2 regions of the Georgenia sp. SUBG003 genome follow, and region 2 is predicted to be linked to the other one. Evidence: riboswitches for the same ligand, from Rfam matches in the RefSeq annotation. Region 2 holds a riboswitch; the other holds the start of a gene.
What was found. Region 2 has a riboswitch for ZMP and ZTP ahead of purH (bifunctional phosphoribosylaminoimidazolecarboxamide formyltransferase/IMP cyclohydrolase). Riboswitches for the same ligand answer to the same signal wherever they lie in the genome.

Region 1 (4,320 bases), 2.4 Mb from region 2:
TCGACGCCTGCGACGAGCCCCGGCGCGGGGGCCAGCGAGACGGTGCGGGAGGGCCGGCCCCGCCGGCCGCCCGTCGACGTCTGCTCGGCCGCCGCCCCGGCGGCGAGCAGGTCTGCCACGAGGCCGGAGACCGTCGTCGGCGACATCCCGAGCTCGCGCGCGATCTCGGCGCGCGAGGCGGGGACCGTCCGCGAGCAACGAGATCACTGCACGCCTGGTGCGCTCACGCGCGCGTGAGGTGGTCGTCTCTGTGCGACTCACCTGTGCCCCCTCTTAAGTCCGACGTTGGACCAAAACTGCTGGTTCACCAGCAATTAGGTGCCGAGATGGAGAAAAACTACGTGAGGCACGTGCGGGCTGTCGAGAGGCGTGGGCGCCGGCGGCGGCGCGGCGGGTCGGCGACCGCCGGCGGGCGACGTCTCACGGGGACGGGGCCCCGCGAGATGCGCGCCGTGCCGGGAGGACGGGGCACCCCCGGAGCGTGCGGTGCCCGGGACAACGCGAGCGCCGCCTAGGAGAAGACGACTGTCCGCCGGCCGTCGACCAGCACCCGGTGCTCGGCGTGCCAGCGCACGGCCCGTGCCAGCACGCGCCGCTCGACGTCCTGCCCGCGCGCGACGAGCTCGGCGACGTCGTCGGCATGGGTCACGCGCTCGACGTCCTGCTCGATGATCGGGCCCTCGTCGAGGTCGGCGGTGACGTAGTGCGCCGTCGCCCCGATCAGCTTCACCCCGCGGCCGTGGGCCTGCGCGTAGGGGCGCGCTCCCTTGAAGCTCGGCAGGAACGAGTGGTGGATGTTGATGACGTTGCCGGCCAGCTCGGTGCAGAGGTCGTCGGAGAGGATCTGCATGTACCGCGCGAGCACCACGAGCTCGACGTCCAGCTCGCGCACCAGCCGCAGCAGCTCGGCCTCCGCCGCATCCTTCGTCTCCTTCGTCACGGGCACGTGGTGGAAGGGCACCCCGTAGAAGGCGGCGATCGGCTCGAGGTCGGGGTGGTTGGCGACCACGGCGACCGGGTCGATCGGAAGCCGCTGCGAGCGCTGGCGGAACAGCAGGTCCGAGAGGCAGTGGGCCTCCTTGGACGCCATGACCAGCGTCCGCACCGGCCGGCCGACCACGTCGAGCGTGAACGTCATCGAGAACTCGTGCGCGATGGCGGTGAGCGCGTCCTCGACCTCGCGGCGCGGCGCCGTCGTCTCGACCTGCACCCGCATGAAGAACAGCCCGGTGGAGGGGTCGCCGAACTGCTGCGACTCCGTGATGTTGCCGCCGTGCTCGGCGAGCGCGCCGGAGACGGCGTGGACGATGCCCGGCCGGTCCGGGCAGGACAGCGCGAGGACGAGGTGCTCCTTCTGGGTGCTCACCGGCGGCAGGGTAGCCGCCCGGTCGCCGACGGCGGGGCGCGTTCCGGTCTGCGGGTACGGGCCACCGGCGCGGCCCGTGGATGCCAGACTGGGGGCATGGACGACGTCACGATCGACCTCATCACGGAGGACGTGGCCGGTGAGCTGCTCACCGTGCGCCGCGCCGCCTTCGTCACCGAGGCTCAGCTCTACGGGGACCCCAACCTTCCGGCGCTCACGCAGTCGCTCACGGAGCTGGTCGCGGACATCCGGAGGGCCGACGTCGTCACGCTCGGCGCGTGGATCGGTCACCGTCTCGTCGGGTCGGTCCGGGTGGAGCTGGAGGCGGAGAAGGCGACGCTCGGACGCCTCGCCGTCGTCCCGGACCTGCAGGGACGTGGGATCGGTACGCGCCTCCTCATGGCCGTCCTGCAGTACCTGCCCGAGCAGACCCAGGAGGTCTGGGTCTTCACGGGGCAGGACTCGAAGCACAACCTCGCCATGTACAACAAGGCGGGCTACGAGCACCAGTACGACCAGCACACCGGCGACCTGACCTACGCGTACCTCCGCCGCATCCTCGGTGAGGACGGACCCGACGCCGACGACGACGGCGGCCTGGCCGACCTGCCCGGACGCGACGTGAACGCCTGAGCCTGCCCCGCCGCCCGTCCCCTCGCCGGCGAGTTGGTAGTCTCGTCCGGTCGCGACTGGCGCCAGCAGGTGGGTCACCACCGGGGAGCGGCACGAGCAGGAACCCCCGAGGTCGTCCGCCTGGGCCGAGGGTCACCGAACGGAAGTGCATCCACGCACGCGCCGTGCGTGACCGACAGCGGAGGAAGCATGAGCCAGACCAAGCCCGAGACGTCCGTGGCGAACCAGTCGCTCGCCGAGCTGGACCCCGAGATCGCGGCCGTCCTCGACGGTGAGCTCGCGCGCCAGCGCGAGACGCTCGAGATGATCGCCAGCGAGAACTTCGTCCCGCGCGCCGTCCTGCAGGCGCAGGGCTCGGTGCTGACGAACAAGTACGCCGAGGGCTACCCGGGCCGCCGCTACTACGGCGGCTGCGAGCAGGTGGACATCGCCGAGAACCTTGCGATCCAGCGTGCGACGTCCCTGTTCGGCGCGGAGTACGCCAACGTCCAGCCGCACTCGGGTGCGCAGGCGAACGCTGCCGTGCTGCACGCGATCGCGTCGCCGGGCGACAAGGTGCTCGGCCTCTCGCTGGCGCACGGCGGGCACCTCACGCACGGCATGAAGATCAACTTCTCCGGCAAGCTCTACGACATCGCCGCCTACGGCGTCGACGAGCAGAGCCACCGGATCGAGATGGAGGCCGTGCGCCAGGCGGCCCTCGAGGCCCGGCCCAAGGTCATCATCGCCGGCTGGTCCGCCTACCCCCGCCAGCTCGACTTCGCGGCCTTCCGCGAGATCGCCGACGAGGTCGGCGCCTACCTGTGGACCGACATGGCGCACTTCGCGGGTCTGGTGGCCGCGGGCCTGCACCCGTCCCCGGTGCCGCACTCCGACGTCGTCTCCTCCACTGTCCACAAGACCATCGGCGGCCCCCGGTCCGGCTTCATCCTGTCCCGGGACAAGGAGACGTTCGGCAAGAAGCTCGACTCCGCCGTCTTCCCCGGCCAGCAGGGCGGGCCGCTCATGCACGTCGTCGCCGCCAAGGCCGTGGCGTTCAGGATCGCGGCCGGCGAGGAGTTCCAGGACCGCCAGCGCCGCACCCTCGAGGCGCCCGCATCATCGCCGAGCGGCTCTCCGCGCAGGACGTGCGCGACGCCGGCGTCTCCGTGCTCACCGGCGGTACGGACGTCCACCTCGTCCTCGTCGACCTGCGGAACTCCGCCCTCGACGGCCAGCAGGCCGAGGACCTCCTCCACGACGCCGGCATCACCGTCAACCGCAACGCCGTGCCGTTCGACCCCCGCCCGCCGCGCGTGACGTCCGGCCTGCGCATCGGAACGCCGGCACTGGCCACCCGTGGCTTCGGCGCCGCCGAGTTCACCGAGGTCGCCGACATCATCGCCTCCACCCTCGTCGGCGGCGCCGGCACGGACGTCGAGGCCGCGAGGGCCCGGGTGCGTGCGCTCACCGAGGCGTTCCCGCTCTACCCCCGGCCTCGAGCAGTGACCGCGCAGGTCCTGGACGGCAGGGCCACCGCGGCGACCATCAAGGCCGAGCTGGCGGAACGCGTCGCCGCGCTGAGGGAGCGGGGCGTCACGCCCGGGCTCGGCACCGTGCTGGTGGGGGAGGACCCCGGCTCCAAGGCGTACGTGGCCGGCAAGCACCGCGACTGCGCCGAGGTCGGGATCGCCTCGATCCGCGAGGACCTGCCGGCCGACGCGACGCAGGCCGAGGTCGAGGCCGCCGTCGAGCGCCTCAACGCCGACCCGGCGTGCACCGGCTACATCGTCCAGCTGCCGCTGCCGAGGGGCGTGGACACGAACGCGGTGCTCGAGCTCATCGACCCGGCCAAGGACGCCGACGGCCTGCACCCGACGAACCTCGGCCGGCTGGTGCTGCGCGTGAAGGAGGAGGTCACCTCGCCGCTTCCCTGCACGCCGCGGGCGGTGCTCGAGCTCCTCGACCGCCACGGCGTCGAGCTCGCCGGCAAGGAGGTGTGCGTCGTCGGCCGGGGCACGACGGTGGGCCGCTCCATCGGGCTCCTGCTCACCCGCAAGGACGTCAACGCCACCGTCACCCTCACGCACACCGGCACGCGCGACCTCGCCAGGCACGTGCGGGAGGCGGACGTCGTCGTGGCGGCCGCCGGCCAGGCGGGGATCATCACCGCCGAGATGGTGAAGCCGGGGGCCGTCGTGCTCGACGTCGGCGTCTCCCGGACCGTCGACCCGGTCTCCGGAAAGGCGAGGCTGCGCGGAGACGTGGCCGACGGCGTCTCCGAGGTCGCGTCCTGGCTCTCGCCCAACCCGGGCGGGGTCGGCCCGATGACGCGGGCGATG
Region 2 (4,320 bases):
ACCCGGAGTACGACTACGGCGGCCCCGACACCGAGTTCTGCTGGCGGCTTCAGCTCGCCGGCCACCGGTTGTCCTACGCGCCGGACGCCGTGGTGCACTACCGGCACAGGCACACCCTGCGCTCGGTGGCCGTCAAGGCGTTCCACACAGGCATCTCCCGAGGGAGGCTCTACCGCGACTACGGGACGCAGGGGATGCCCCGTCCCCGGCTCGCCGGCGTCGCGGTGCGGTGGACGGGCCTTCTGCTGGGCGCGCCCGTCGCCGCGGTCTCCCCCCGCACGCCGCTGGCGCTGGCTCGAGCAGGCCGCCGGTGCCGCAGGACGGGTACGGGGCAGCTGGGCGCTTCCGCGTGCTGTACCTCTGAGCGGACCGGGGCAGCCGGGCCCGGGGCCGGGGGCGGTCCCTAGGGCCGGCTCCCCCCGCGTGCCAGCCGTGCCGCCACTGGCGACAGGGTCCAGGCGGCGGGGTCGTCGCCGGGGGCGTCGATCCGGTCGGTCGCCTGCATGAGCAGGCCGCCGCCGATCGGGCGCGTCTCGACGGCGCCGCGTCCCGCGCCGGCCACGCGCAGCAGCCGGACGTTCTTCTTGCGGGAGAGGATCTCGACAGCCGCCTCCTCGAAGTCGGGGGGCGAGGACGACCTCCGTGAAGACCGGCGCGAGCTGCTCGGCCATCGCCGCGGTGACCGGCCGGTTGGCGGCGACGACGCCGCCGTAGGCGGAGACCGGGTCGCAGGCGTGCGCCTTGCGGTGGGCCTCCGCGATGTCCTCGCCCGTGCCGATCCCGCACGGGTTGTTGTGCTTGACGACGGCGACGGCCGGCGCCAGGTGGTCGTGGGCCGCGCGCCAGGCCGCGTCGGCGTCGACGTAGTTGTTGTAGCTCATGGCCTTGCCGTGCAGCTGCTCGGCCTGGGCGAGGCCCGGCTCGCCGAACCCGCTGGTGTACAGCGCGGCGCGCTGGTGGGGGTTCTCGCCGTAGCGCAGCACCGCCTGGCGGTCCCACGTGGCGCCCACCCAGCCGGGGAAGCCGGTCGCGGTGCCGTCGACCTCGTCGTCGGGGGCCAGGACGTTGCCCATCCAGGAGGCGACGGCGACGTCGTAGGTGGCGGTGTGCCGGAACGCCTGGGCCGCCAGGGCCCGGCGCTGGGCGAGCGTGAAGCCGCCGCCGGCGGCGGCGCGGGCGACGTCGTCGTAGCGGGAGGGGTCGACGACGACGGCGACGGACGGGTGGTTCTTGGCCGCGGCGCGCACCATCGTGGGACCGCCGATGTCGATCTGCTCCACGCACTCGTCGACGCCCGCGCCCGAGGCGACGGTCTGCGTGAACGGGTAGAGGTTGACGACCACGAGGTCGAAGGGCGCCACGCCGAGCTCGGAGAGCTCCTCGCGGTGGCTGGCGAGGCGGCGGTCCGCGAGGACGCCGGCGTGCACGCGCGGGTGAAGGGTCTTGACGCGGCCGTCGAGGCACTCGGGGAACCCGGTGACGTCCTCGACGGGCGTGACCGGCACGCCGTTCTCGGCGATGGTCCGGGCGGTGGACCCGGTCGAGACGATCTCGACGCCCGCGGCGTGCAGGGCGGTGGCGAGCTCGGTCAGGCCAGTCTTGTCGTAGACGGAGACGAGCGCCCGACGCAGCGGGACCTGGTCCCCCACGGGCTCGATGACGGGATTCTGGCTCATGGCAAAGCTCCTGGGTCGACGGCGTGTGCAGCGGGCGTCCGGCGACGCCCGACCCAGGCACCCAGGCGTGCGGTGCCCCGACGGGAACTTCCGGCCGCTCCCCGGTGGTGTGCTCCACCTGCGCCAGTCACGGCCGGGGTCCACCTTACCGGCCGTCGGGCCCTCTCAGCCGCCGAGGCGCACGCGGCGGCCCTCGATGCGCCACCCCTCGCGCGCGAGGCGCCCGACCTGCTCGACGAGCTGGGCGCGCTCGGCGACCTTGATCCGTTCGGTGAGGGTTTCGACGTCGTCGTCCTCGAGCACCGGGACGGCCACCTGGGCGAGGATCGCGCCGGTGTCCACCCCGGCGTCCACGAAGAAGACCGTGGCGCCGGCGAGCTTCACGCCGTAGGCGAGGGCGTCGCGGGGGCCGTGGATGCCGGGGAACGCGGGGAGCAGCGTGTTGTGGGTGTTGACGTACCGGCCGTCGAAACGCTCGAGGAACCGCGGGCCGCACAGCTTGAGGAACCCGGCCGAGATCACCAGGTCGGGCTCGTGGGCGGCCACCGCGGCCGTGAGCGCGGCGTCCCAGGCGTGACGGTCCTCGTGGGCCCCCACCCGCTCGACGAAGGCCGGGATCCCGGCCTCCCGCGCCATCGCCACCCCGCCGGTGTCCTCCCGGTCCGCGCCGACGGCGACCACGCGGGCCCCGTAGGCGGGGTCCCGGGTGGCGTCGAGCAGCGCCGCCAGGTTCGAGCCGCCGCCCGAGACGAGGACCACGAGCCGGGCGGGCGTCGCGGTGGTCCGCCGCCTCGTCGGCGACTCCGTCAACGACGTCGTCGTCGCGACGGCGGACCGGGAGCTGATCGGCCGGGTCGAAGAGCTCGGCGCCCGGACCCTCGGCCCGCGCCTGGTGCGCCACTGACGCTCGGGGCACCCGCGGTCCGCAACTCGGGCGCCGGACGCGGCACGTCGGTGGCGGCGCTTAGGCTGAGGACATGAGCGACCGCACGGCCTGGGCCTTCGGCCTGGCAACCCGCACCGACGACGGCGGCCTTCTGGACGTCTGGTACCCCGCCCCCGCGCTGGGCTCCGTCCCGGAGGACGCCGCCGCCCCGGAGGAGCTGATCACACTCGAGCGCCACGACGCGGACCGCCGGGTGGCCACCGAGGTCGTGCGCACCGAGATCGACCTGGACGCGGCGCCCACCTCCACGGCGGACGCGTACCTGCGGCTGCACCTGCTCTCCCACACGCTCGTCGCACCGAACACGATCAATCTCGACGGGATCTTCGGCCAGCTGCCCAACGTCGTGTGGACGTCCGTCGGTCCGTGCGCCGTCGAGGGCTTCGAGGCCGCACGTGCCCGCCTTCGCGCCGCCCACGGCTCCTTCATCGTGCACGGCGTCGACAAGTTCCCCCGCATGGTCGACTACGTCGTCCCGCCGGGGGGTGCGCATCGCCGACGCCGACCGAGTGCGGCTCGGCGCCCACCTGGCCCCCGGCACCACCGTGATGCACGAGGGCTTCGTCAACTTCAACGCCGGCACGCTCGGCCGGTCGATGGTGGAGGGGCGCATCTCGCAGGGAGTCGTCGTCCACGACGGCGCCGACGTCGGCGGCGGCGCCTCGATCATGGGCACCCTCTCCGGCGGGGGCAAGCAGGTGATCTCCGTGGGGCCGCGCTCGCTGCTCGGCGCCAACGCCGGACTGGGCATCTCCCTCGGCGCGGACTGCGTGGTGGAGGCCGGCCTGTACCTGACCGCCGGGACGAAGGTGTCGGTGCTGACCGGCGGCGGCACGCGCCCCGACGGCGGCCAGCTCACCGAGCCGCCGGTGGTCGCCGCCCGCGTACTCTCCGGGCAGGACAACCTGCTCTTCCGGCGCAACTCCCTCTCCGGCGCCGTGGAGGCGCTGCCCCGCAGCGGCGTCGGTGTGGAGCTCAACGCCGCCCTGCATGCCTGACCCTCGCCCGCGGAGACCGCGGGCGCCCGGAGCGGCGCCCGGCCCCGTGCGGACGGCCGGCGCGGGCAGGAGCGTCGTGGCGGCGGTCCTGAGGATCCGGTCCATGGGCGCGTTCCCGGCAGGACGCGGTGCAGCAAGAGCCCCCGGCCTTCGTGATACGCGCTTGAGCATCGACGCTCCCGACGGCGGTCCGACAAGTCTGCGGACCACTGCACCAGGAATGCCCGCCCGTCAGACACCGGTCGCTGCGGTGAACGGCGGGTGAACGGACCTTCTCGCCCCCAGCCCTCGGACAGGGTGATGGGGCCCCGGACGCTTGTGCCGTTAGGGGGTGGGGGGAGGAGGAGGAGCCGAGTCTCCGCTCCGGGTCGTGCCGCAGCGAGCTGCGGTTTTTCGCCGCCTCACCCTCGCAGCACCCGCCTCTCGGCCGCCGCCCAGCGGGTACCGGGCGAGGGCGTGTAGCGGACCGTCTCGTCCGACGCGGCGACGATCTCGCGGAGCCGGGCTAGATCGCCGTCGACATCCCCGAGGGCGCGCGCCTGTACCACGAGGTTGCCGAGGGCGGCTCCCTCCACGGGTCCGGCCACCACGGGCCGGTCTCGCTCCCCTGGCCGGAGCGTTCGCGATCGGTGCGGTGCTGCTGGCCGTGACGGCGGTCGTCGTCGCCCTCGGTCTGCGCCCCGACCCTCTGCTGCTCGCC

Region 1: linked by a shared signal. The riboswitch ahead of glyA (serine hydroxymethyltransferase) and the one ahead of purH (bifunctional phosphoribosylaminoimidazolecarboxamide formyltransferase/IMP cyclohydrolase) in region 2 are both predicted to bind ZMP and ZTP.

What each region holds. Positions count from the first base shown of each region.
Region 1 covers NZ_CP180204.1:465,625-469,944, forward strand. Annotated here, with positions in the region: partial or broken gene DA06_RS02075 (ROK family protein) at 1-146, opposite strand, end outside; gene purU (formyltetrahydrofolate deformylase) at 512-1,375, opposite strand; gene DA06_RS02085 (GNAT family N-acetyltransferase) at 1,463-1,999, shown strand; ZMP/ZTP riboswitch at 2,042-2,132, shown strand; partial or broken gene glyA (serine hydroxymethyltransferase) at 2,189-3,471, shown strand; gene DA06_RS02095 (bifunctional methylenetetrahydrofolate dehydrogenase/methenyltetrahydrofolate cyclohydrolase) at 3,484-4,320, shown strand, end outside.
Region 2 covers NZ_CP180204.1:2,865,883-2,870,202, forward strand. Annotated here, with positions in the region: gene DA06_RS14615 (glycosyltransferase family 2 protein) at 1-407, shown strand, start outside; partial or broken gene purH (bifunctional phosphoribosylaminoimidazolecarboxamide formyltransferase/IMP cyclohydrolase) at 446-1,676, opposite strand; ZMP/ZTP riboswitch at 1,729-1,817, opposite strand; gene purN (phosphoribosylglycinamide formyltransferase) at 1,842-2,435, opposite strand; gene DA06_RS14630 (hypothetical protein) at 2,455-2,580, shown strand; partial or broken gene dapD (2,3,4,5-tetrahydropyridine-2,6-dicarboxylate N-succinyltransferase) at 2,654-3,620, shown strand; gene DA06_RS14640 (hypothetical protein) at 4,022-4,195, opposite strand; gene DA06_RS14645 (MFS transporter) at 4,255-4,320, shown strand, end outside.